Actinoalloteichus hymeniacidonis: one gene and its partner. The protein of the gene in region 1 binds, or shares a complex with, the protein of each later gene. Links are inferred from orthologs where the notes say so. Each region holds a gene or a part of one and is shown on either strand. Other genes may lie near its edges. The genes, in order: nusB and rpsJ.

Region 1 (11,585 bases):
GACCCGCGTCGTTCGCCAGATCGCGGCCGTGACTCGTGACGCTTGGGACATCCACGCGACGGGCTCGACCGAGGCCGGGTGGGCCATCACGATGGACGGACATGATGGCCCGCCCCACCCCGGCAGACCCGGGCCGAGCGCGGATTCACGGAACCCACGGGCGAATATGGATGCGGGTGGCCTGCCGCATGCGGTTTCCTTAATCGGCTGGCCGCGATGATTCCCCGATTCGCTGTGGATAGTGCTTGGATTCACGCATCCGGCGATATTCGAACCAGGATCGTTGCACTATTCGCAACGCCTTGTCGGATAAGAGGGCACCCACCGGATTGCGATCGATCAATACCTGGGTGGAGCCTGCGCTGGGGTTCGCTGTGGTAGCCGTGGCCCTATTCCCGCTCCGACAGTGACCAGGCAGCTACCGAGCAGCGTGACCCAGCATCCGATTTCGGCTGCCGCGAAGTCGCCATCGAACAGCCGGTAGATGTACAGGCCGTGGATGACGGTAATGGCGAACGCGGTCACCGCAGCTGTCGTGTTGGATCCGGCGATTCGCCCCTGGGCGAGCTGTTTGCCAGAGTTGCACAGGATGATCCAGGTGCCGACCTTGCCTCTGACGCCGCCCATGGTCCAGGTGGCGCCGTAGAGGCCCTGCAGCCCGACCAGCACGAGAGCGCCCCAGCCGAAATACCAGACCATGAGGTGGTTGCCCCAGGCACCCGAGAGGATTCCCTGGTCGAGCGCCGTGCGGTAGAGCTCATGCACCCTCAACAGCGGTTCGCCCCGGGCCCAGTCCAGCGCCGCCACTCCGATCGCGGCGACGATCGTCCCCACCACGACCAACGCCGAGGGGAGCGCGTTGAAACGCGTGTAGCGCTGCTTTCCCGCAGGCGGGGTCGGCGTGCCCGGCTGTTGATGTTGTCCCGTCGGGTAGGCCGTTCCTGGGGCCACGGGGCCGCCGTACTGACCGGGCCCGCCGTGCTGTCCTTGGCCGGGAGCGCCGGTGTTCGGCGGCATGGCGGGCGGTTGACCGGAATTCTGTGGATGCGGCGGCGCGATCGGGTACTGGGGATGCTGCTCGCCAGGCCTGTTCTGCTGGCCGGGGTAATTCATTCGGGGAGTATAACCACGGTGGGAGAGTGCGTACTGCTACTCGACTTCGGTACGGAGAAGCATCTTTGCTTTGCCGAGAGATATGACCGTCGGAGGTCGTCTTTCTTTACCATGGCTAAACGCGGGATGAAGCGATTCGCGCTGCGCGGTGTCCTTTCTCGGTCGATTGTCGCCTTTTCTGTGGCCTTGTGTCTTATTCCTCCTGGTTCTCTCTCGGCGAGTCCCCGGCCGCAGACCGGATGGGGTGGCTCTCCCGGCTCGACTGCGCCGCCCATGCCGTGATCCCTACACTGATGCGGATCCCCGGTGGGTGCTCCGGGGTCTCAGGCGGCACCGGGTCCGGTGCTCTCATGGAGGGGTCAACCACGGTGCGTGGTCCGCTGTCGGTGGTCGTGTGGTGACGCGTCCCGGAACCGGCTATCGCCGTATCCTGCGGCTTTGGGCAGTACTGCTCGTCCTCGTGACGGTGGCGGCCTGCACCGGAGCGCAGGGCGCGGACCGCGAGGACGGTGGATCCGACTCGGTGGATGTCCTGGCGTTGCCGGACGAGGACGGGTCGGACGCGGGCCCACCACCGGAGCCGTTGCAACTAGCGGTCGACGCGGTGCGCGGCAACGACACCCCGGTGCTCGCGGGCGATCACCGCGCCCCCTACAACTACGGACCCACCGTGCTGCTCGACGACGGTCGATACCGGGCGTACTGGTGCAGCCAGCTGCCCGGCATGGGACCTCCCGGCGACGACGTGCTGTACGCGGAGGCCACCGCGCCGGGTGGGCCGTACACGGCCGCCGACGGTTCCCCGGCGGTCGCCGTCTTCACCGGCGAGCCCGGCTCCTTCGACGGGATGCACACCTGTGATCCCTCGGTACTCAAGGTCGAGGACTCCTACTACCTCTACTACACGGGAGCGGCGGGGGATCACAACGACGGCAACGGCGTCGGAGTGGCGCACAGCTCCGACGGGATCACCTGGAATCGGCTCGGCGAGGGACACCCGGTGGTCTCCGCGTCCTACGACGAGGAGCGGGAGAACGCCTACGGTGCGGGCCAACCCGCCGCCGTGTTCCTGGACGACTGGTTCTACCTGATGTTCACCGACACCACCGGCGCGGCCGCAGGGTGGAACGGGGCCGGTCAGTTCGTTCTGCGTGCGAGGGACCCGCTGTTCACCGATGGCCTGGAAGCGCTCGGCCAGAACGGCTTCCAGCCTGTGGACTCCACCGAGGAGCCTCGGACGTTCTCGGTGGTCGACGCCTTCAGCGCGGACCTGATGTGGGTGGACGCGCTACAGAGCTTCGTGATCGCCCACCAGACCGAGGGAGGCACCAGCCTCACCTTCTGGGACCGCGATTTCCGCTACGCGCCCTACGAACGGCTGTTGATCGAGGGCCCGTGGCGAGAGGGTCCGGGTCTGGTGCGATCGCATGGGGGGCACGCGCCGGTACCGTCGGAGGATCCATGCGGCCGGGTGCCCTTCGACGTCCTGCGGGCCACGACGGGCTCGGTCCCCACCGACATCGCGCACTTCGGTCTCGATGTGGTCGCGGCGAACGGCTGTCGCGATGCGCGTCGGGCCGCAGCAGTGCTGGACGGTTACGCGGTGCCGGCTCCCGACCGAACGGTGGAGCTGGTGATCGATGGAACCCGGGTACGCATCGAACGACGTTCGGTGGCGGAGAAGCTCGCCCATCGGGTCCTCGACGAACCCGTGCCCGCCGTGGCGGAACTGCCCTCGGACGGGACATTGGCCTCGGAACTGCCCGGCGTCCAGGTCGCGGACGGGCCGGTCGGTCTGCTGACCGAGGACCGGCTGTGGGTGGTCGGCGGCAAGGACGTCGCAGACCTGAACGGCTCGCGGATCACCGAGGTGACCCCCCAGGAGTGGGCGGCGCGACGCAACATCCGCGACCTACGTCGACGTGCCCTGCGACCGGCGGGTGACCGAATCGCCCGGCGTCGCCAGATGCGGCCGGGCGGCTGAGCCTCGACTCGGCCTGACACGTCGCGCTGGTGACGATTCGTCCGGCATGGGCGGGCACGAGGTCGTTCGGGCCCGGTGAGGTTCCCGGTCGCGCGAGCCGATCCCGGTGGGACCAGGGAGCGCGGCGGGCTGTCCGGTGCCCGCCCGCCGCGCCGATGGTCGCGGTCGGCCGCTCAGTCCCCGTTGTTCACCGGGTGCTCGCGGCCGCCAGGTCGTAGGCGAGTTGCGGAACGAACTCGCCCGCGCTTCCCGCGCAGCCGTCGGCCTCGCCGGGCAGCTTGATCCACAGGTAGGCGTCGATGGCCGCGTCCCCGGTGGCCGAGGTGCTCGGGGTTCCGATCGCGCGTCCCGCCGGGTCGCACCATTCGTCGCCCGCCGGTCCGTTGCCGTTGCGACTGGTATCGATCACCGCGCCGAGTCCCGGCACGCCGGTCGCGTCGAGGACCGCCTTGGCGTAGTTCGTCTCGTCGTCCGTCCAGCGGTAGTTCGAGACGTTCGTGGCGATGCCCGCAGCGCCGTCCGCGATGCCTGCTCTAACCAGTCTCGCCGCCGTCTCCTGGGGCGGGTGCCAGCCGGAGTGGCCTGCATCGAGATATACGTCGGCCTGCGCCGAGCCTGCGGTGAGGGCGGAGACTGCGTAGGCGATCGAATCGCTCACCTGGGCTTGTTCCGCCTCGGACATGCAGGAGTCCATCAGCGACAACACGTCCGGTTCGAGCACGATCGTCGCAGGTCGATCGGCGAGTCCTGCCGCGACCTGGTCGACCCAGGTTCGATAGGAATCGTGGTCGGGTGCCCCGCCGCCGCTGTGGTTGCTGCAGTCCCGGTTCGGGATGTTGTAGACGACCATGATCGGGATGCCTGCGGCATCGGCTGCGGCGCCGACGTATGCGTCGACCTGCGCCGCGACCTCGTCCGGGTTGTGCTGGGTGAACCACTGCGGCTGTGCGACGGTGGCGATGCGCTCGCCGATCAGCGCTGCTCGCGAGTCGTCCGGATTGGCCGCCACCCAGCGTGCGGCATTGGTCTCCGGGTTGACGTAGAACGTGTCGTCGAGCGGGGCGTCGGCCGATGCCGTTGGTGCGACGACGGCGCCACCGATGGCTGCGACCAGGACGGCGATCGTGGCGATACCCGCGCCGATTCTGCTGGTCATGCTCTCTCCTCTGGTCGTTGGTGTACGAAGACACCGTGCTGTGAGCGCTCCCAGACACGACAAGGTTACGATCTGATCTCGGGTCGCGGGTCCTCCTATCGAGGCTCCCGCTCTGCGCCATTCGGCCGAGCATCCGGGCCGCGCTCGCCGGCGAGACCCGGGCCTGCGGGCGAAAGCGGCGGTCGGCACGTCAACGGACTTCTATGCTGCCTGGCATGCCTGAATCACATGCCCTGCGTCGCGTCGCGCTGCGTGAACTGCTGCGCGACGCGAACCTGGACGCCCTGTTGGTGACCGACCTGCTCAACGTCCGCTATCTGACCGGCTTCACCGGGTCCAACGCGGCTCTGCTCGTGCACGGTTCCGACTCCGCAGGGGCCGAGGACCGTACTGTCTTCTGCACCGACGGGCGTTACCTGACGCAGGCGGGGGAGCAGGTGCCCGACCTGAACCGGGTGATCGAACGGGCCTCCGCCGCAGCGCTGGCCGCCAAGGCGGGCGCCGAGGCCGCCGCGTACCGACGCACCGGCTTCGAGAGCCAGACGGTGACCGTCGACGGGCTCGGCTCCCTCACCTCCGCCGCCGAGGGCGTCGAACTGGTGCGTGCGCCCGGCCTGGTGGAGCAGCTGAGGTTGATCAAGGACGACTCCGAGGTCGAGGCGCTCCGGATGGCGTGCGCCGCCGCAGACCGGGCGCTGGCCGAGCTGTTGGCCAACGACGGCCTGCGAGTAGGCCGGACCGAGATCGACGTCGCGCGCGATCTGGAGAACCGGATGCGCGACAACGGGGCCTCCGGGCCGTCCTTCGAGACGATCGTGGCCTCGGGTGCGAACTCGGCGGTGCCGCACCACCGGCCGACCGCGAAGGCGTTGCGCGCGGGTGACCTCGTCAAGATCGACTTCGGTGCGCTGGTCGACGGCTACCACTCGGATATGACCCGCACGATGGTGCTCGGGTCACCCGCCGACTGGCAGCAGGAGCTGTACGAGCTGGTCAGGAGCTCTCAGGCCGCCGGACGCGCTGCGGTGGCAGTCGGCGCCGAGGTGCGCGCGGTGGATGCGGCGGCGCGAGGGGTGATCGAGGCCGCCGGTCATGGCGAGCACTTCCTGCATGGCCTCGGCCACGGGGTCGGCCTGGAGATTCACGAGGCTCCGAGCCTGTCCAAGGCCGGTGCCGGTAGACTGATCGCCGGTATGGCCGTCACCGTGGAGCCCGGTGTGTACCTGTCCGGGCAGGGTGGCGTCCGCATCGAGGACACCCTCGTCGTTCGAGACGGCGAGCCGGAACTCCTCACCTTGACCACGAAAGAACTCGTGGTCGTCTGACGTAGTTCACGTCGCATCGCCGCAGGTATGCGGGCGTGCAGCCTGCGGCCAGTCCCCGCCCCGGCTCGTCTTTCCGGCGGGCCCACTCGACTCAGGAGATACCACCACCGTGGCGAGCACCAACGACCTCAAGAACGGACTGGTCCTCAACCTCGACGGCCAGCTGTGGACCGTCGTGTCCTTCCAGCACGTCAAGCCCGGTAAGGGCGGCGCGTTCGTGCGAAGCACCCTGAAGAACGTGCTCTCCGGCAAGGTCGTGGACAAGACCTTCAACGCAGGCGTGAAGGTCGAGACGGCCAACGTCGACAAGCGCGAGATGACCTACCTCTACCGTGATGGCACCGACTTCGTGTTCATGGACGGCGAGACCTACGAGCAGCTGCACATCCCGACCGAGACCGTCGGCGATGCGGCCAAGTACATGCTGGAGAACCAGACGGCGGTCGTGGCCGTGCACGAGAGCGTCGCGCTGTACGTCGAGCTGCCCTCCTCGGTGGAGCTGATCGTCAAGCACACCGACCCCGGCCTGCAGGGCGACCGCTCCACCGGTGGAACCAAGCCCGCCGAGCTGGAGACGGGCGCGGAGATCAGCGTTCCCCTGTTCCTCAACACGGGCGACAAGGTCAAGGTCGACACCCGCGACGGCCGCTACCTGGGCCGCGTGAACTCGTAATGGGCTCACGCAGCAAGGCCCGCAAGCGCGCCGTCGACCTGCTCTACGAGGCCGACGTCCGTTCGGTGGACCCGATCACGCTGCTCTCCGATCGAGTGGGCGTGCCCGAGCTGCCCCCGGTGAACGACTACACGATCACCCTCGTGGAGGGCGTGAAGGAGCACCGGCAGCGGATCGACGAGCTCCTCTCGGAGTACGCCGAGGGCTGGACCCTGGCGCGGATGCCCGCGGTGGACCGGGCGGTGCTGCGACTGGGCGTCTACGAGCTGCTGTGGTCGGAGGAGGTGGACGACAAGGTCGTCATCGACGAGGCCGTCGAGCTGGCGAAGACTCTGTCGACCGACAACTCCCCGAGGTTCGTGAACGGCATTCTCGACCGGCTGGCCAGGATCGCCGATCGGTTGCGCGCGGCGAGTTGACGCCTCGGGGGCGCCGTCACCTGTGTCATGACGGCGCCCCCGGCGGTTCAACGGTGGTGCGGGTGGAGCTCGGGTGTTTCAGTTGGTGAGCAGCTCACTCCTCCTTGGCGGGTCGCGCCTCGGGAGGAAGGACCCCCCAGTCGATGAGCTGCTCGGTCAGTTCCCCCGGCGACATGTCATAGATGATCGCCAACGACCGCAGGTCCTCGGTTCTGATGGAGAGGACCTTGCCGTTGTAGTCGCCCCGTTGGCTCTGGATGGTGGCCGCGTAGCGAGCCAACGGACCGACCTTCTCCGCTGGCAGCTGTTGCAGACGTTCCAGATTTATCACGATCTTCGTGGCGGGCTCCGCCCCGGACGGCACCCGGCCCTCCGGAAGCAGTTCCGCCACGGGCACGCCGTAGAAGTCGGCCAGTTCGGCGAGCTTCTGGACGGTGACCGCCCGGTCGCCGCGTTCGTAGGAACCGACGACGACGGCCTTCCACCGGCCGCCTGACTTCTGCTCGACCCCATGCAGCGACAGCCCTTGTTGCTGGCGGATCGCGCGGAGCTTGGCGCCCAGCGCCTTGGCGTAGTCGCCCATGTGGCGGTTCTCCGTTTCGTTCGCCCCGTCAGCCTCTAGACAGGTCTGCGGGAAGGCCCAGATCAATACGCAGAGTAATGTTCGCTTGCCGTCGTCACCAGGTCAAGCCGGTGCGACTGCTACAGCCGGGCGAGTTTCTGACACCACCCGGAAGATTGACAATCGCACACTGCTACCGTCCGAACCGTCCGAGACCCTCGGACCCCGACGTCCTTTAACGACCCGTCCAGCGAGGCGGGGAAGGAGGTCTACACCGTGGCGCCACGCTCAGCCCGAGCGGGTGCGACGAGTTCCCAGGAGCGCGAACTGCTCGTGGGGGCCGATGTCGCACGCACGATTGCCCGGATGGCCCATCAGCTCATCGAGAAGACGGCGCTCGACGCGTCGGATGCCCCACGAGTCGTCCTGCTCGGCATCCCGACCCGAGGTGCCCCGTTGGCCAGGAGGCTGGCCGCCAAGATCACCGAGTTCACCGGTGTGACGATCCCCACCGGCACCGTCGACGTGACTCTCTACCGCGATGACCTGCGACGTCGTCCCAACCGGCCGTTGGAACCGACGAGCCTGCCCGATGGTGGTCTCGACGACGCGCTGGTGGTTCTGGTGGACGACGTGCTGTTCTCCGGTCGGACGGTGCGGGCTGCCCTGGACGCCCTGCGGGACCACGGCCGTCCTTCGGCCGTGCAGCTCGCGGTGCTCATCGACCGAGGCCACCGTGAACTGCCGATCCGCGCGGACTACGTCGGCAAGAACGTGCCGACCGCCCGCCGCGAGGAGGTCCTGGTGCGGCTGGCGGAGCTCGACGGTGCCGACGCGGTACTGCTACGCAGGTCGGAGTCCGACGTCGCCGCCGAGGACCACACGCCAGAGGACGCCGGATGAGACACCTGCTCTCGATCGCAGACCTCGACGTCGCCGACGCGAACATGCTGTTGGACACCGCCGACGAGCTGAAGAAGACGCTGCTCGGCAGGCAGGTGCGCAAGCTGCCCACCCTGCGCGGTCGCACGGTGGTCACCGTGTTCTACGAGAACTCCACCCGGACCAGGGTCTCCTTCGAGATCGCCGGGAAATGGATGAGCGGCGATGTGATCAATGTCTCCATCGGCGGTTCCTCGGTGGGCAAGGGCGAGTCGCTGCGCGACACCGCGCTCACCCTGGCCTCCGCAGGCGCGGACTGCGTGATCGTCCGGCACCCCGCCTCCGGGGCGGCGCATCGACTCGCGAGCTGGTTGGACCAGACCGGGGTCGCCGTGGTCAACGCGGGCGACGGCACCCACGAGCACCCCACCCAGGCACTACTGGACGCTCAGACCTTGCGCGAACGGTTGGGTGAACTCGCAGGCAGGCGGGTCGCGATCGTCGGTGACGTCCTGCACAGCCGCGTCGCCCGATCGAATGTGCGCCTTCTCACCCTTCTGGGGGCCGAGGTCGTGCTGGTCGCGCCGCCCACTCTGCTGCCCACCGGCGTCGGATCCTGGCCCGTCGAGGTACGGCACGATCTGGACTCGGTTCTCGGCGGGGTGGACGCGGTGATGATGCTGCGGGTGCAGGCCGAGCGGATGCACGGCGGTTTCTTCCCGTCGGCTCGCGAGTACGCCGTGCACTACGGCCTCAACAAACGACGGCTCGACCTGCTGCCCGAGCACGCACCGGTCCTGCACCCCGGTCCGATGCTGCGCGGTATGGAGATCAGCTCCGCCGCTGCGGACTCGGAGCGTTCACAGGTCACCGAACAGGTCCGAAACGGCGTTCACCTGCGAATGGCCGTGCTCTACCACCTGCTGGCCGGAGAGGAGGCCGAGTGATGAGCTCGACTGATCTTGTCTCGACGCCCGTGGTATTGCGTGGGGCCCGCCCCTATGGCGAGGGCGAACCGGTCGACCTGCGCGTCGACGAGGGACGGATCACCGCCATCGGCCCGGTCGACTCGCTCGACACCACAGGCGCCGAGATCGTCGAGGCCGCCGGGCTCATCGTGCTGCCCGGCTTCGTCGACCTGCACACCCACCTGCGGGAACCCGGTCGAGAGGACGCCGAGACGATCGACACTGGTTCCGCATCCGCGGCGCTGGGCGGTTACACGGCGGTCTTCGCGATGGCCAACACCGATCCGGTCGCCGACAACGCGGTGCTCGTCGAGCACGTCTGGCGGCGTGGCCGCGAGGTCGGGCTGGTGGACGTGCACCCGGTGGGGGCGGTCACCGTCGGACTGGCGGGCGAGCGGCTCGCCGAGCTGGGCGGGATGGCCGCCTCGCAGGCAGGCGTGCGGATGTTCTCCGACGACGGGCTGTGCGTCGCCGACCCGCTGCTGATGCGCCGGGCCCTGGAGTACTCCTCGACGCTGGGCGCCACCATCGCCCAACACGCGGAGGAGCCTCGGCTGACCGTCGGCGCCCAGGCTCACGAGGGCGAGCACGCCGCTCTGCTGGGCCTGGCCGGCTGGCCCGCCGCGGCGGAGGAGTCGATCGTGGCCCGCGACTGTCTGCTGGCCCATCACACCGGCGGCAGGCTGCATGTGTGCCATGTCTCCACGGCGGGCACCGTCGAGGTGCTGCGTTGGGCGCGTGCCTCGCTGTCCGGCCTGCGCGGCCCGGCGGCCTCCGGTCGTCGCGGCCGGGTCTCCGCCGAGGTCACCCCGCATCACCTGCTGCTCACCGACGACCGGCTGAGCACCTACGACCCGGTGAACAAGGTCAATCCGCCACTGCGTACCGAGTCCGACACGCTCGCGCTGCGGTCCGCGCTGGCCGAGGGCGTCATCGACTGCGTGGCCACCGATCACGCCCCGCACGCCCCGCAGGACAAGGACTGTGAATGGGCCGCCGCCAGACCTGGGATGCTGGGCTTGGAGACGGCGTTGTCCGTCGTCGTCGAGACCATGGTGAACACCGGGCTGCTGGATTGGCGCGGCGTCGCCAGGGTGATGAGCGAGCGTCCTGCGGAACTGGTCGGGCTCACCGACCAGGGCAGGCCGATCGCTGTCGGCGAACCGGCCTCGCTGACCCTCGTCGACCCGACCGCGCACTGGACGGTGCGCGGCACGGAGTCGGCGAGTCTCGCTGACAACACCCCCTTCGAGGGGATGCGACTGCCCGCTCGGGTGGTGGCGACCATGTTGCGCGGTCGATTCACCGCGCAGGACGGGAAGGTGCTCGGGTGATCCGACTGCTGATGACGTTGGCCGTACTGGGGTTCTTCGTGCTGTGCGCCTACGGAATGTGGCGCGGTTGGCACCGACGGGCCGCCGACCAGGCCGCGATGCTGCCGGACCCGCCCTCGGCGACCGCCGAACTGCTGGCGGCCACCGACCTGCGCCCCGCCCTCACCGGTGTCTACATCGGCACCACCTCGGCGGAGAACTGGCAGGCCAGGGTGTTGGCGGGCGACTTCGGTCACCGCTCGGCAGGCTCGCTGCGGCTGGTGGCCGACGGCGCGCTGATCGAGCGCGACGGCGCGAGCACCCTGTGGCTGCCCGCCCACGCCTTACGGACCGCCCGGATCGACAGCAAGTCGGCGGGCAAGGTCGTGCCGGGCGGCGGTCTGCTGGTGATCACCTGGCAGCACGGGGACTTCGACTTGGACACCGCCTTCCGTGCCGACGAGCGAGGCGACTATGAGCAGTGGGTGCGCGACGTGCGCGCCCTGGCGGCGGGCGAACCGTTCGGCGGTACGCCCCAGGAGACGACGGAGGCGGATAGGTGAGCGGACGGTCCCCGGCGAAGCTGGTGCTGGAGGACGGGCGCGTCTTCACCGGCGGGGCATACGGCGCCGAGGGTGAGAGCCTCGGCGAGGTGGTCTTCTCCACGGCGATGACCGGCTACCAGGAGACGCTCACCGACCCCTCCTACCACCGGCAGATCGTGGTGCAGACGGCGCCGCAGATCGGCAACACCGGCTGGAACGACGAGGACGACGAGTCGAAGCGGATCTGGGTCGCGGGTTACGTCCTGCGCGACCCCAGCCGAACGCCGTCGAACTGGCGGTCCCGTCGCACCCTGGCCCAGGAGTTGGACCGGCAGGGCATCGTGTCCATCGCCGACGTCGACACCCGCACCCTGACCCGACACATCCGCGAGAGCGGTGCCATGCGGGCGGGCGTGTTCTCCGGTGCGGCCCTGGCCGATGACGAGGAGCTGCTGTCCAGGGTGCGCTCCGCGCCGCCGATGGCGGGGGCCGATCTGGCAGGTGACGTCAGCACGCAGCAGCCCTACGTGGTGCCCGCCATCGGGGAACGCAGGTTCACCGTGGCGGCCCTGGATCTGGGCATCAAATCCAACACCCCCCGGATGCTGGCGCAGCGGGGGATCGAGGTGCACGTGCTGCCGGTGT
Region 2 (11,365 bases), 1.9 Mb from region 1 along the record:
GTGAAGCTCGAACCGCTGGAGAGCACCGACGGTGCGCTCTACGAGTTCGAGAACAAGGTCACCGGCGGTCGCGTTCCGAGGGAGTACATTCCGTCGGTCGACGCCGGTGGTCAGGACGCGATGCAGTACGGCGTGCTGGCTGGGTACCCGTTGGTGGGGTTGAAGTTCACCCTGCTCGACGGTGCCTACCACGAGGTGGACTCGTCCGAGATGGCCTTCAAGATCGCGGGTTCGATGGCGATGAAGGAAGCCGCTCGTAAGGCATCTCCTGCTTTGCTCGAGCCTATGATGGCTGTCGAGGTGACGACCCCTGAGGACTACATGGGCGATGTCATCGGCGACCTCAACTCCCGTCGTGGCCAGATTCAGGCCATGGAGGAGCGCAGTGGTGCACGCGTCGTCAAGGCGCTCGTTCCTCTGTCGGAGATGTTCGGGTACGTCGGCGATCTGCGTTCCAGGACGCAGGGTCGTGCGAACTACTCGATGCAGTTCGACTCCTACGCCGAGGTTCCGGCGAACGTCGCAAAGGAGATCATCGCGAAGGCCACGGGTGAGTGAGTCTCACCTTTGGTGAGCGACTCGACCAGCCAACGCAACTCCAGCGGTAAGAGCTCCGGGGCCGACCTGGCTCCGGGGCTCTCCGAGGGGGAAATGTCATCGGCCGCCTCGAACGGGCGGCAAAAATCGAAACCGTCGAGCACACAAACTCAGTCCGTGCGGCGGAAAGATTAAGTCCAGGAGGACAAACCAGTGGCGAAGGCGAAGTTCGAGCGGACGAAGCCGCACGTCAACATCGGCACCATCGGTCACATTGACCATGGCAAGACCACGCTGACCGCGGCGATCTCCAAGGTGCTTCACGACAAGTACCCCGACCTGAACCCTCTGATGGCGTTCGACTCGATCGACAAGGCGCCCGAGGAGAAGCAGCGCGGTATCACGATCTCGATCGCGCACATCGAGTACCAGACGGAGAAGCGCCACTACGCGCACGTCGACTGCCCCGGTCACGCTGACTACGTGAAGAACATGATCACGGGTGCGGCGCAGATGGACGGCGCGATCCTCGTGGTAGCCGCGACCGACGGTCCGATGCCGCAGACCCGTGAGCACGTGCTGCTGGCCCGCCAGGTCGGTGTGCCCTACATCGTTGTCGCCCTGAACAAGGCCGACATGGTGGACGACGAGGAGATCTTCGAGCTCGTCGAGATGGAGGTCCGCGAGCTGCTGTCGGCTCAGGAGTTCCCGGGCGACGACCTGCCGGTCGTGCGCGTGTCCGCGCTGAAGGCTCTCGAGGGCGACGCCGAGTGGGGCGCGAAGCTCGTCGAGCTGATGGACGCCGTCGACGAGAACATCCCCGAGCCGGAGCGTGAGATCGACAAGGCATTCCTGATGCCGGTCGAGGACGTCTTCACCATCACCGGACGTGGCACCGTCGTCACCGGCCGTATCGAGCGCGGCATCGTCAAGGTGAACGAGGAGGTGGAGGTCGTCGGTATCAAGGAGAAGTCCCTGAAGACGACCGTCACCAGCATCGAGATGTTCAACAAGTTCCTCGACGAGGGCCAGGCGGGCGACAACGCCGCTCTGCTGCTCCGCGGCATCAAGCGCGAGCAGGTCGAGCGCGGCATGGTCGTCACCAAGCCGGGCTCCAACACCCCGCACACCAGCTTCGAGGCCGAGGTCTACATCCTCTCGAAGGATGAGGGTGGCCGTCACACGCCGTTCTTCAACAACTACCGTCCCCAGTTCTACTTCCGGACGACGGACGTGACCGGCGTGGTCACCCTGCCCGAGGGCACCGAGATGGTCCTGCCCGGCGACAACACGTCGATCTCGGTGGAGCTGATCCAGCCCATCGCGATGGACGAGGGTCTGCGGCTGGCGATTCGTGAGGGCGGTCGCACCGTCGGCGCGGGTCGCGTCACCAAGATCAACAAGTGACTCACCGTGGGGGAGGCTCCTGATTCAGGGGCCTCCCCCACCCCGATTTGGAGCCCTACCTCGGGGTATGGCATCCTGTCAGGGTTGCTCGTGCCGGGATGAGTCCTGGCGCGGGCGCCCCGCGCCCGCAGCCCTTGAGGATCGCCTCGAGTTCGGCGTCGGCCGAGGGTTGTACCGGCGCAGAGTCCCACTCTCGGGACTATGCGGGGTGCACGGGGTCGAAAGATCCAACCACCGATGACGTCACTGGCATCGGTCTGAGCATCGGGCGCGACACGCCCGACCGCGTGGACCGGGTGACGGTGACGACTGGCAGTGTTATTTCCTGAATAGGGTGTCTCCTTACGCAGGGGAGCAGCACGGGCCGGGAGGATCCAGGTCGGGATCAACGCGAGGCAACCGCAGCGTGTTAGTCAGAAGCGGCACGAGATTAGAGGAACGGCAAGCCACTATGGCGGGACAGAAGATCCGCATCCGGCTCAAGGCCTACGACCACGAGGCGATCGACGCGTCCGCGCGCAAGATCGTCGAGACCGTGACGCGCACCGGCGCTCGGGTCGTCGGACCTGTGCCGCTGCCCACCGAGAAGAACGTGTACTGCGTCATCCGCTCGCCGCACAAGTACAAGGATTCGCGCGAGCACTTCGAGATGCGCACGCACAAGCGTCTGATCGACATTCTCGACCCGTCGCCGAAGACGGTGGACGCGCTGATGCGCATCGACCTGCCGGCCAGTGTCGACGTCAACATTCAGTGATTCGGGCGCTAGAGCGGCGGAGATAACGAGACCCATGTCTGACAGGCAGATCAAGGGGATCCTGGGAACCAAGCTTGGTATGACCCAGGTCTTCGACGAGAACAACCGGATCGTACCGGTCACGGTCGTTAAGGCCGATCCGAACGTGGTCACCCAGATCCGGACCGACGAGAAGGACGGCTATTCAGCCGTTCAACTGGCCTACGGCGCCATCGACCCTCGCAAGGTCAACAAGCCCGAGACCGGCCACTTCAATAAGGCGACGGTGACGCCTCGCAGGCACCTGGTGGAGCTGCGCAGCAGCAACGCGGGCGACTACGAGGTCGGCCAGGAGGTGACGGCCGACGTGTTCGATCAGGGCACGCTGGTCGACGTCGTGGCCACGAGCAAGGGTAAGGGCACCGCTGGTGTCATGAAGCGGCACGGCTTCGCAGGTCTGAGCGCCAGCCACGGTACTCAGCGCAAGCACCGCTCGCCCGGCTCCATCGGCGGCTGCGCCACCCCCGGACGCGTCTTCAAGGGCGTTCGGATGGCCGGTCGGATGGGCCACGTGCGCGTCACCACGCAGAACCTGACCGTGCACCGGGTCGACCTGGAAGCCGGACTCATCCTGCTCAAGGGTGCTGTTCCCGGCCCGAAGGGTGGACTCGTGCTGGTCAAGAGCGCTGCTAAGGGCGGTGTCTGATGAGCGCGAACGTTGAGATCAAGACCCCGGACGGCAAGGCCGACGGCAGCATCGAGCTGCCCGCCGACGTCTTCGACGTCCAGGCGAACGTGTCCTTGATGCACCAGGTCGTGGTCGCTCAGCAGGCGGCTGCTCGGCAGGGTACGCACGACACCAAGACCCGCGGCGAGGTTCGCGGTGGTGGGCGTAAGCCTTACCGCCAGAAGGGCACCGGCCGCGCCCGTCAGGGTTCGGTTCGTGCGCCGCAGTTCGTCGGTGGTGGCGTCGTGCACGGCCCGACGCCCCGCGACTACACGCAGCGGACGCCCAAGAAGATGAAGGCCGCCGCGCTGCGCGGTGCGCTGTCCGACCGGGCCCGTGAGGGACAGATTCACGTCGTCACCTCGCTGGTGGATGGCGAGAAGCCGTCGACCAAGTTCGCCCGGCAGGCACTGCGCACCATCACCGAGGCCCGTCGCGTGCTGGTCGTTCTCGACCGCGACGACGTGCTGGCGTGGCAGAGCCTGCGCAACCTTCCCGACGTGCACCTGATCGCTCCCGACCAGCTCAACACGTACGACGTGCTGGTCAACGACGACCTGGTGTTCACGAAGGCGGCCATGGAGAGGTTCCTCTCCGGTTCGGTCCGGCGGGCTGGCAAGGCCTCCGCACGGTCCGGCGAGATCGCCGACGCTACCGAGTCCAACTCAGATGGGGAGGCTGGGAAGTGATCCCCGACCCTCGCGACATCTTGGTTGCTCCGGTCGTCTCCGAGAAGAGCTACGGCCTTCTCGAGGACAAGAAGTACACCTTCGTGGTGGTGCCGGACGCCAACAAGACGCAGATCAAGATCGCCGTCGAGCAGGTCTTCGGCGTGAAGGTCGCGAGCGTGAACACGCTCAACCGTCAGGGTAAGCGCAAGCGCACCCGCACCGGGTACGGCAAGCGCAAGGACACCAAGCGGGCGATCGTGACCTTGCACCCGGAGAGCAAGCCGATCGAGATCTTCGGCGGTCCGGCCGCGTGACGCGGTCAGACCGAACCGGACTGAACGACTGAGGACTGCACAGACATGGGCATCCGCAAGTACAAGCCGACGACACCGGGTCGTCGTGGTGCCAGCGTGGCCGACTTCGCCGAGATCACTCGGTCGACGCCGGAGAAGTCGCTGGTCCGTCCGCTGCACGGCCGAGGCGGCCGTAACGCGCACGGCAAGATCACGACCCGGCACAAGGGTGGTGGCCACAAGCGCGCCTACCGTCTGATCGACTTCCGTCGGTCGGACAAGGACGGCGTGCCTGCCAAGGTCGCGCACATCGAGTACGACCCGAACCGCACCGCCCGCATCGCGCTGCTGCACTACGCAGACGGCGAGAAGCGTTACATCATCGCGCCTGAGAAGACGCGACAGGGCGATGCGATCGAGAGCGGTCCCCGGGCTGACATCAAGCCGGGTAACAACCTGCCGCTGCGCAACATCCCGACCGGCACCGTGGTGCACGCGATCGAGCTCCGGCCCGGTGGCGGAGCCAAGATCGCTCGGTCGGCGGGTGCCAGCGTGCAGCTGGTGGCCAAGGACGGGCCCTACGCCCAGCTCCGGATGCCGTCCGGTGAGATCCGCAACGTGGACGTGCGCTGTCGCGCCACGGTCGGTGAGGTCGGCAACTCCGAGCAGGCGAACATCAACTGGGGCAAGGCTGGCCGGATGCGGTGGAAGGGCAAGCGCCCGACCGTCCGTGGTGTCGCCATGAACCCGGTCGACCACCCGCACGGTGGTGGTGAGGGTAAGACGTCCGGTGGTCGTCACCCGGTTAACCCGGCTGGTAAGCCCGAGGGCCGTACCCGCCGTCGTAAGGCAAGTGACTCGCTCATCGTGCGCCGACGCCGTACCGGCAAGAAGCGCTGAGCAGGGAGGGAGTGAAGGATGCCACGCAGCCTGAAGAAGGGCCCGTTCGTCGACGACCACCTGCTCAAGAAGGTGGACGTACTGAACGAGTCTGGCAAGAAGACGGTGATCAAGACTTGGTCCCGGCGCTCGACCATTATTCCGGACATGCTCGGGCACACGTTCGCTGTGCACGACGGTCGCAAGCACGTCCCGGTGTTCGTCTCCGAGGCGATGGTGGGTCACAAGTTGGGCGAGTTCGCCCCGACCCGCACCTTCAAGGGTCACGTCAAGGAAGACCGCAGGTCTCGCCGCCGCTGACGCGGGCATCGACGCGAGAATCACGGACTAGCAAGAGCAAGGGGAAACAGCGATGAACGCCCGAAACGACGCTGTGGCGCCGGAGGAAGGCGCGGAAACGCCGTCGCGCGCCGTGGCGCGGGCCCGCTATGTCCGCGCCACGCCGATGAAGGTGCGCCGCGTGGTCGATCTCGTCAGGGGCCGTCACGCTCAGGAGGCCCTGGCCGTGCTCCGGTTCGCGCCGCAATCTGCCAGCGAGCCGGTGGAGAAGGTGCTTGCCAGCGCCATCGCCAACGCCGAGAACAACCTCGACCTCGATCCGGAGACGCTCTGGATCAGCAGCATTTTCGTGGACGAGGGGCCGACACTCAAGCGCATCCGGCCGCGGGCTCAGGGCCGCGCGTACCGGGTCCGCAAGCGGACCAGCCACATCACCGTCGAGGTCGAGTCCCGGCCGCAGGCCACGGGCCGGGCTCGCAAGTCCAGCGTGAAGGGAAGTGCCCGGTAGTGGGTCAGAAAATCAACCCGCACGGCTTCCGGCTGGGGATCACCACCGACTGGAAGTCCCGCTGGTACGCCGACAAGCAGTACGCCGAGTATGTGTCGGAGGATGTCAAGATCCGCCGAATGCTCTCCAAGGGCATGGAGCGGGCAGGCATCTCCAAGGTGGAGATCGAGCGCACCCGGGACCGGGTTCGCGTCGACATCCACACCGCTCGTCCCGGCATCGTGATCGGCCGCCGAGGCGCGGAGGCCGACCGGATCCGCGGTGAGCTCGAGAAGCTCACCAAGAAGCAGATCCAGCTCAACATCCTCGAGGTCAAGGGCTCCGAGGCCGACTCGCAGCTCGTGGCGCAGAACGTCGCGGAGCAGCTCTCCAACCGCGTGTCCTTCCGTCGCGCGATGCGTAAGGCGATGCAGTCGTCGATGCGCTCGCCGCAGGTCAAGGGCATTCGGGTGCAGGTCAGCGGCCGCCTCGGCGGTGCTGAGATGTCGCGCTCGGAGTTCTACCGCGAGGGTCGCGTCCCGCTGCACACGCTGCGGGCCGACATCGACTACGGATTCTTCGAGGCCAAGACGACCTTCGGTCGGATCGGCGTGAAGGTCTGGATCTACAAGGGTGAGCTGGTCGGTGGCCTGAAGGCCCGCGAGGCTGCGGCTGCCGAGGCTCGGGCCCCGCGTCGGGACCGCGCGGACCGGCCGGACCGGTCGAACCGTCGTCGCTCCGGTGCCTCTGGCACGACCGCAGCGGGCACCGAGGCCGGGCGCGCCGCGGCCGAGGCCGTGACTGCGGAGAAGACGACGGCTGCGGCCGGCGAGAAGACGGAGGGCTGACAAGTGCTCATCCCGCGTAAGGTCAAGTTCCGTAAGCAGCACCGTCCCGACCGGGGCGGCGCCGCCAAGGGCGGGACGCGGGTCACCTTCGGTGAGTACGGGATCCAGGCTCTGGAGCCCGCGTACGTCACCAACAGGCAGATCGAGTCGGCTCGTATCGCCATCAACCGCCACATCCGTCGTGGTGGCAAGGTCTGGATCAACATCTTCCCGGACCGTCCGCTGACCAAGAAGCCTGCTGAGACCCGGATGGGTTCCGGTAAGGGTTCGCCGGAGCAGTGGATCTCCAACGTGAAGCCCGGTCGGGTGCTGTTCGAGATGACTTACCCGAACGAGACCGTGGCCCGTGAGGCACTGCTTCGCGCGATCCACAAGCTTCCGATGAAGTGCCGCATCGTGACACGTGAGGGTGGTGAGTTCTGATGGCAGCGGTCAGCACCGCAGCCGAGCTGCGTGAGCTCACCGAGAGCGAGCTCGTGCAGCGTCTTCGGGAAGCCAAGGAGGAGCTGTTCAACCTCCGATTCCAGATGGCCACCGGGCAGCTGGAGAACAACCGTCGGCTGCGTGTCGTGCGGCATGACATCGCCAGGATCTACACCGTGATGCGTGAGCGCGAGCTGGGCTTGTCCGTCTCGCCGGACCAGGCGGACGCGACCACGAGTGAAGGTGCGGCATGAGCGAGAACGAGCAGAAGACCGAGACGCGGAACAACCGCAAGGTTCGCGAGGGTTACGTCGTCTCGGACAAGATGGACAAGACGGTCGTCGTGCAGTTGGAAGACCGTAAGAAGCACTCGCTGTACGGCAAGGTTCTGCGCAGCACCACCAAGGTCAAGGTGCACGACGAGCAGAACGCCGCAGGCGTGGGCGACCGGGTCCTGCTGATGGAGACCCGACCGCTGTCGGCAACGAAGCGCTGGCGGCTCGTCGAGATCCTCGAGAAGGCCAGGTAATACCCTGTCCCAGGCCCGTGCCACCGGCGCGGGATCGAGGACAGTCGCAACGAGTTAGGCTACGGCGCTTCGGCAGGGTGGTCGCCTGCCGAAGCCGAGCCCGGTGAAACGGGTTCGGTAGCGTCGGGTCTGGGCCGTCGGCTTGGACCGACCACTACAAGCCACTACAACGACCGCGCCCGTCGGGTCGGAAATCCGGCGGGCAATACGCAGGTCAGGAGTTGACGTGATTCAGCAGGAGTCGCGGCTCCGCGTCGCTGACAACACCGGAGCCAAGGAAATCTTGTGCATCCGCGTGTTGGGCGGCTCGGGGCGGCGGTACGCGGGTATCGGCGACGTGATCGTCGCGACCGTGAAGGAAGCGATCCCGGGCGCCAATGTCAAGCGTGGTGACGTGATCAAGGCCGTCATCGTGCGCACCGTGAAGGAGCGCCGTCGTCCGGACGGTTCCTACATCCGGTTCGACGAGAACGCCGCAGTGATCATCAAGGCCGACAACGAGCCGCGCGGTACGCGCATCTTCGGCCCGGTCGGTCGTGAGCTGCGTGACAAGAGGTTCATGAAGATCATCTCGTTGGCTCCGGAGGTGCTCTGATCATGAAGGTGCACAAGGGCGACACTGTCGTGGTCATCGCAGGCAAGGACAAGGGCGCGAAGGGCAAGGTCATCAAGGCCTACCCGCAGACGTCGCGGATCCTGGTCGAGGGTGTGAACCGCATCAAGAAGCACACCAAGATCAGCCGCACCCAGCGTGGCGCGCAGTCCGGTGGCATCGTGACCCAGGAAGCGCCGATCCACGTCAGCAACGTTCAGGTGGTGGACTCGGACGGTACTCCGACCAGGGTCGGCTACCGGACCGATGAGGACGGGCGTCGGGTTCGCATCTCGCGCCGCAACGGTAAGGACATCTGATCATGACGACTGCTGAGAAGATCGTCCCCCGACTGAAGCTCCGTTACCGCGAGGAGATCGTCGCCGCCCTGCGCGAGCAGTTCGACTACTCGAACGTGATGCAGGTTCCCGGCATCGTCAAGGTCGTCGTGAACATGGGCGTCGGAGACGCTGCCAGGGACGGCAAGCTGATCGAGCCCGCAGTCCGCGACCTCGCGACGATCACCGGCCAGCGCCCCGAGGTTCGGCGCGCCCGCAAGTCCATCGCGCAGTTCAAGCTGCGTGAGGGGATGCCGATCGGCGCCAGGGCGACGCTGCGCGGCGACCGGATGTGGGAGTTCATGGACCGGCTGCTGACCATCGCGCTGCCGCGTATCCGTGACTTCCGCGGCCTGTCGGACCGCCAGTTCGACGGCAACGGCAACTACACCTTCGGGCTGAGCGAGCAGTCGATGTTCCACGAGATCGACCCCGACTCGATCGACCGCCCCAGGGGTATGGACATCACGGTCGTCACCACCGCGATCAACGACGAGGAGGGGCGGGCGCTGCTGCGGCACCTCGGTTTTCCCTTCAAGTCCGCCGACAGCGGACGATGAGGATAAGGACGAGGAGAACCGATGGCTAAGAAGTCGCTGGTTGCCAAGGCAGCACGCAAGCCGAAGTTCGCGGTGCGGGCTTACACCCGTTGCCAGCGTTGCGGTCGCCCGCACTCGGTGTTTCGCAAGTTCGGTCTCTGCCGGGTGTGCCTTCGCGAGATGGCCCACGCGGGCGAGCTCCCGGGCGTTCGCAAGTCCAGCTGGTGATCGGACGCCTTCTCGGCGTTCGACAGGCACCAGCACACTGACCGTTCCAGTTCGCTCCAGGCCCGGCCACCCGGCCGGGAACCAGGGCGAGAAAGGTTGACCAGGTCACCATGACCATGACCGACCCGATCGCAGACTTCTTGACTCGTCTGCGTAACGCCAACTCGGCATATCACGACGAGGTCGTGTTGCCGCACTCCAAGCTCAAGGCGAACATCGCCGAGATCCTCAAGCGCGAGGGCTACATCTCGGGGCACCGCGTCGAGCAGGGTGAGAAGTGCCAGAACCTGGTCGTCGAGCTGAAGTACGGCCCGAACCGCGAGCGCAGCATCGCGGGTCTGCGGCGCGTGTCCAAGCCCGGTCTTCGGGTCTACGCCAAGTCGACCAACCTGCCCAAGGTGTTGGGCGGTCTCGGAGTGGCGATCATCTCCTCCTCCGGCGGTCTGGTGACCGACCGGCAGGCAGGCAAGCAGGGCGTGGGCGGGGAAGTCCTCGCCTACGTCTGGTGAGAAAGGGGGTATCGGAATGTCGCGCATCGGAAAACTGCCGGTAACCGTGCCCTCCGGCGTCGAGGTCACTCTCGATGGCCGCTTGGTGACGGTCAAGGGGCCCAAGGGCACCCTGTCGCACACCCTTGCCGAGCCGATCAGCGCTGAGCGCTCGGAGGACGGCGCGGTTGTGGTGAAGCGCCCCGACGACGAGCGGAAGAGCCGTGCACTGCACGGGTTGAGCCGCACGCTGGTCAACAACCTGATCATCGGCGTCAGCCAGGGCTACGAGAAGAAGCTCGAGATCCACGGCGTTGGTTACCGTGTGGTGCTGAAGGGCGGCGAGCTCGAGTTCGCCCTCGGCTACAGCCACCCGGTGAAGATCACGCCGCCGGAGGGCATCAGCTTCGCGGTCGAGAGCCCGACCAAGTTCTCGGTCCAGGGCATCGACAAGCAGCGGGTTGGCGAGGTTGCTGCCAACATTCGGAAGCTGCGCAAGCCCGACCCGTACAAGGGTAAGGGCGTGCGGTACGCGGGTGAGGTCATCCGCCGCAAGGTCGGAAAGACGGGTAAGTGAGCATGAGCGAGAGCACTGCAACCACCGTTGCCAAGCGCAAGCCCGTTGGCAAGGACGTCTCCACGGTGCGTCGGGTGGCCAGGGCGCGCAGGCACTTCCGTATCCGGAAGAAGGTCGCGGGCACTGCCGAGCGTCCTCGTCTCGCCGTCACTCGGTCCTCGCGGCACATGGTCGCCCAGGTGATCGACGACCTGGCCGGCGTGACGCTGGCTTCGGCGTCGACGCTGGAAGCCGACGTCCGAGCGCTGGACGGCGACAAGAAGGCCCGTGCGGCCAAGGTCGGCGCGTTGGTCGCCGACCGGGCCAAGAGCGCGGGCATCCAGGGTGTCGTCTTCGACCGCGGTGGCCACGAGTACCACGGCCGCATCGCCGCACTCGCTGAGGCGGCGCGCGAGGCGGGGCTGGAGTTCTGACAGATATGCAGAAGATCAAGTGGAACGAGAGGGCCGTCTGATGCCAGGACGCACACGTCGTGAGGGTGGTGGCGAGCGCGGCGAGCGCCGCGACCGCCGGGACGGTGGCCGCGGCGGGGCGGCTCCAGAGAAAACCCCGCACATCGAGCGCGTTGTCGCGATCAACCGTGTCGCGAAGGTCGTCAAGGGTGGTCGTCGGTTCAGCTTCACCGCCCTGGTAGTCGTCGGTGACGGCGACGGCCTGGTCGGCGTCGGCTACGGCAAGGCCAAGGAGGTGCCTGCCGCGATCGCCAAGGGTGTGGAAGAGGCGAAGAAGAACTTCTTCCGTGTTCCCCGGATCGCGGGCACCATCA

Evidence for each region.
Region 2: the proteins of nusB (region 1) and rpsJ are in contact, whole or in part, in a solved structure (PDB 3D3B), measured with the Escherichia coli proteins. The link is inferred for Actinoalloteichus hymeniacidonis from one-to-one orthologs.

Annotation. Positions count from the first base shown.
Region 1 is NZ_JACHIS010000001.1:3,831,270-3,842,854, reverse strand. What follows is about bases 4,998-7,960. They hold nusB (transcription antitermination factor NusB), read left to right. Parts: upstream 4,998-6,250; coding sequence 6,251-6,670; downstream 6,671-7,960. Other genes in these bases: pyrR (bifunctional pyr operon transcriptional regulator/uracil phosphoribosyltransferase PyrR), read left to right, coding at 7,509-7,960; bldD (transcriptional regulator BldD), read right to left, coding at 6,765-7,253; efp (elongation factor P), read left to right, coding at 5,688-6,251; BKA25_RS15760 (M24 family metallopeptidase), read left to right, coding at 4,998-5,578. Outside these bases: aroQ (type II 3-dehydroquinate dehydratase), read left to right, coding at 1-2; BKA25_RS15775 (hypothetical protein), read right to left, coding at 340-1,113; BKA25_RS15770 (glycoside hydrolase family protein), read left to right, coding at 1,511-3,097; BKA25_RS15765 (glycoside hydrolase family 6 protein), read right to left, coding at 3,285-4,253; more of BKA25_RS15760, read left to right, coding at 4,469-4,997; more of pyrR, read left to right, coding at 7,961-8,135; BKA25_RS15735 (aspartate carbamoyltransferase catalytic subunit), read left to right, coding at 8,132-9,061; BKA25_RS15730 (dihydroorotase), read left to right, coding at 9,061-10,416; BKA25_RS15725 (PH-like domain-containing protein), read left to right, coding at 10,413-10,958; carA (glutamine-hydrolyzing carbamoyl-phosphate synthase small subunit), read left to right, coding at 10,955-11,585. UniProt on the Escherichia coli protein: Part of the processive rRNA transcription and antitermination complex (rrnTAC). The complex forms an RNA-chaperone ring around the RNA exit tunnel of RNA polymerase (RNAP).
Region 2 is NZ_JACHIS010000001.1:5,690,358-5,701,722, reverse strand. The notes cover bases 1,306-4,048. They hold rpsJ (30S ribosomal protein S10), read left to right. Parts: upstream 1,306-2,395; coding sequence 2,396-2,701; downstream 2,702-4,048. Other genes in these bases: rplD (50S ribosomal protein L4), read left to right, coding at 3,386-4,048; rplC (50S ribosomal protein L3), read left to right, coding at 2,736-3,386; tuf (elongation factor Tu), read left to right, coding at 1,306-1,944. In the rest of the region: fusA (elongation factor G), read left to right, coding at 1-558; more of tuf, read left to right, coding at 751-1,305; more of rplD, read left to right, coding at 4,049-4,096; rplW (50S ribosomal protein L23), read left to right, coding at 4,093-4,392; rplB (50S ribosomal protein L2), read left to right, coding at 4,438-5,271; rpsS (30S ribosomal protein S19), read left to right, coding at 5,290-5,571; rplV (50S ribosomal protein L22), read left to right, coding at 5,624-6,058; rpsC (30S ribosomal protein S3), read left to right, coding at 6,058-6,885; rplP (50S ribosomal protein L16), read left to right, coding at 6,889-7,308; rpmC (50S ribosomal protein L29), read left to right, coding at 7,308-7,562; rpsQ (30S ribosomal protein S17), read left to right, coding at 7,559-7,837; rplN (50S ribosomal protein L14), read left to right, coding at 8,064-8,432; rplX (50S ribosomal protein L24), read left to right, coding at 8,435-8,749; rplE (50S ribosomal protein L5), read left to right, coding at 8,752-9,327; BKA25_RS24160 (type Z 30S ribosomal protein S14), read left to right, coding at 9,349-9,534; rpsH (30S ribosomal protein S8), read left to right, coding at 9,645-10,043; and 3 more genes. UniProt on the Escherichia coli protein: Involved in the binding of tRNA to the ribosomes. Part of the processive rRNA transcription and antitermination complex (rrnTAC). The complex forms an RNA-chaperone ring around the RNA exit tunnel of RNA polymerase (RNAP).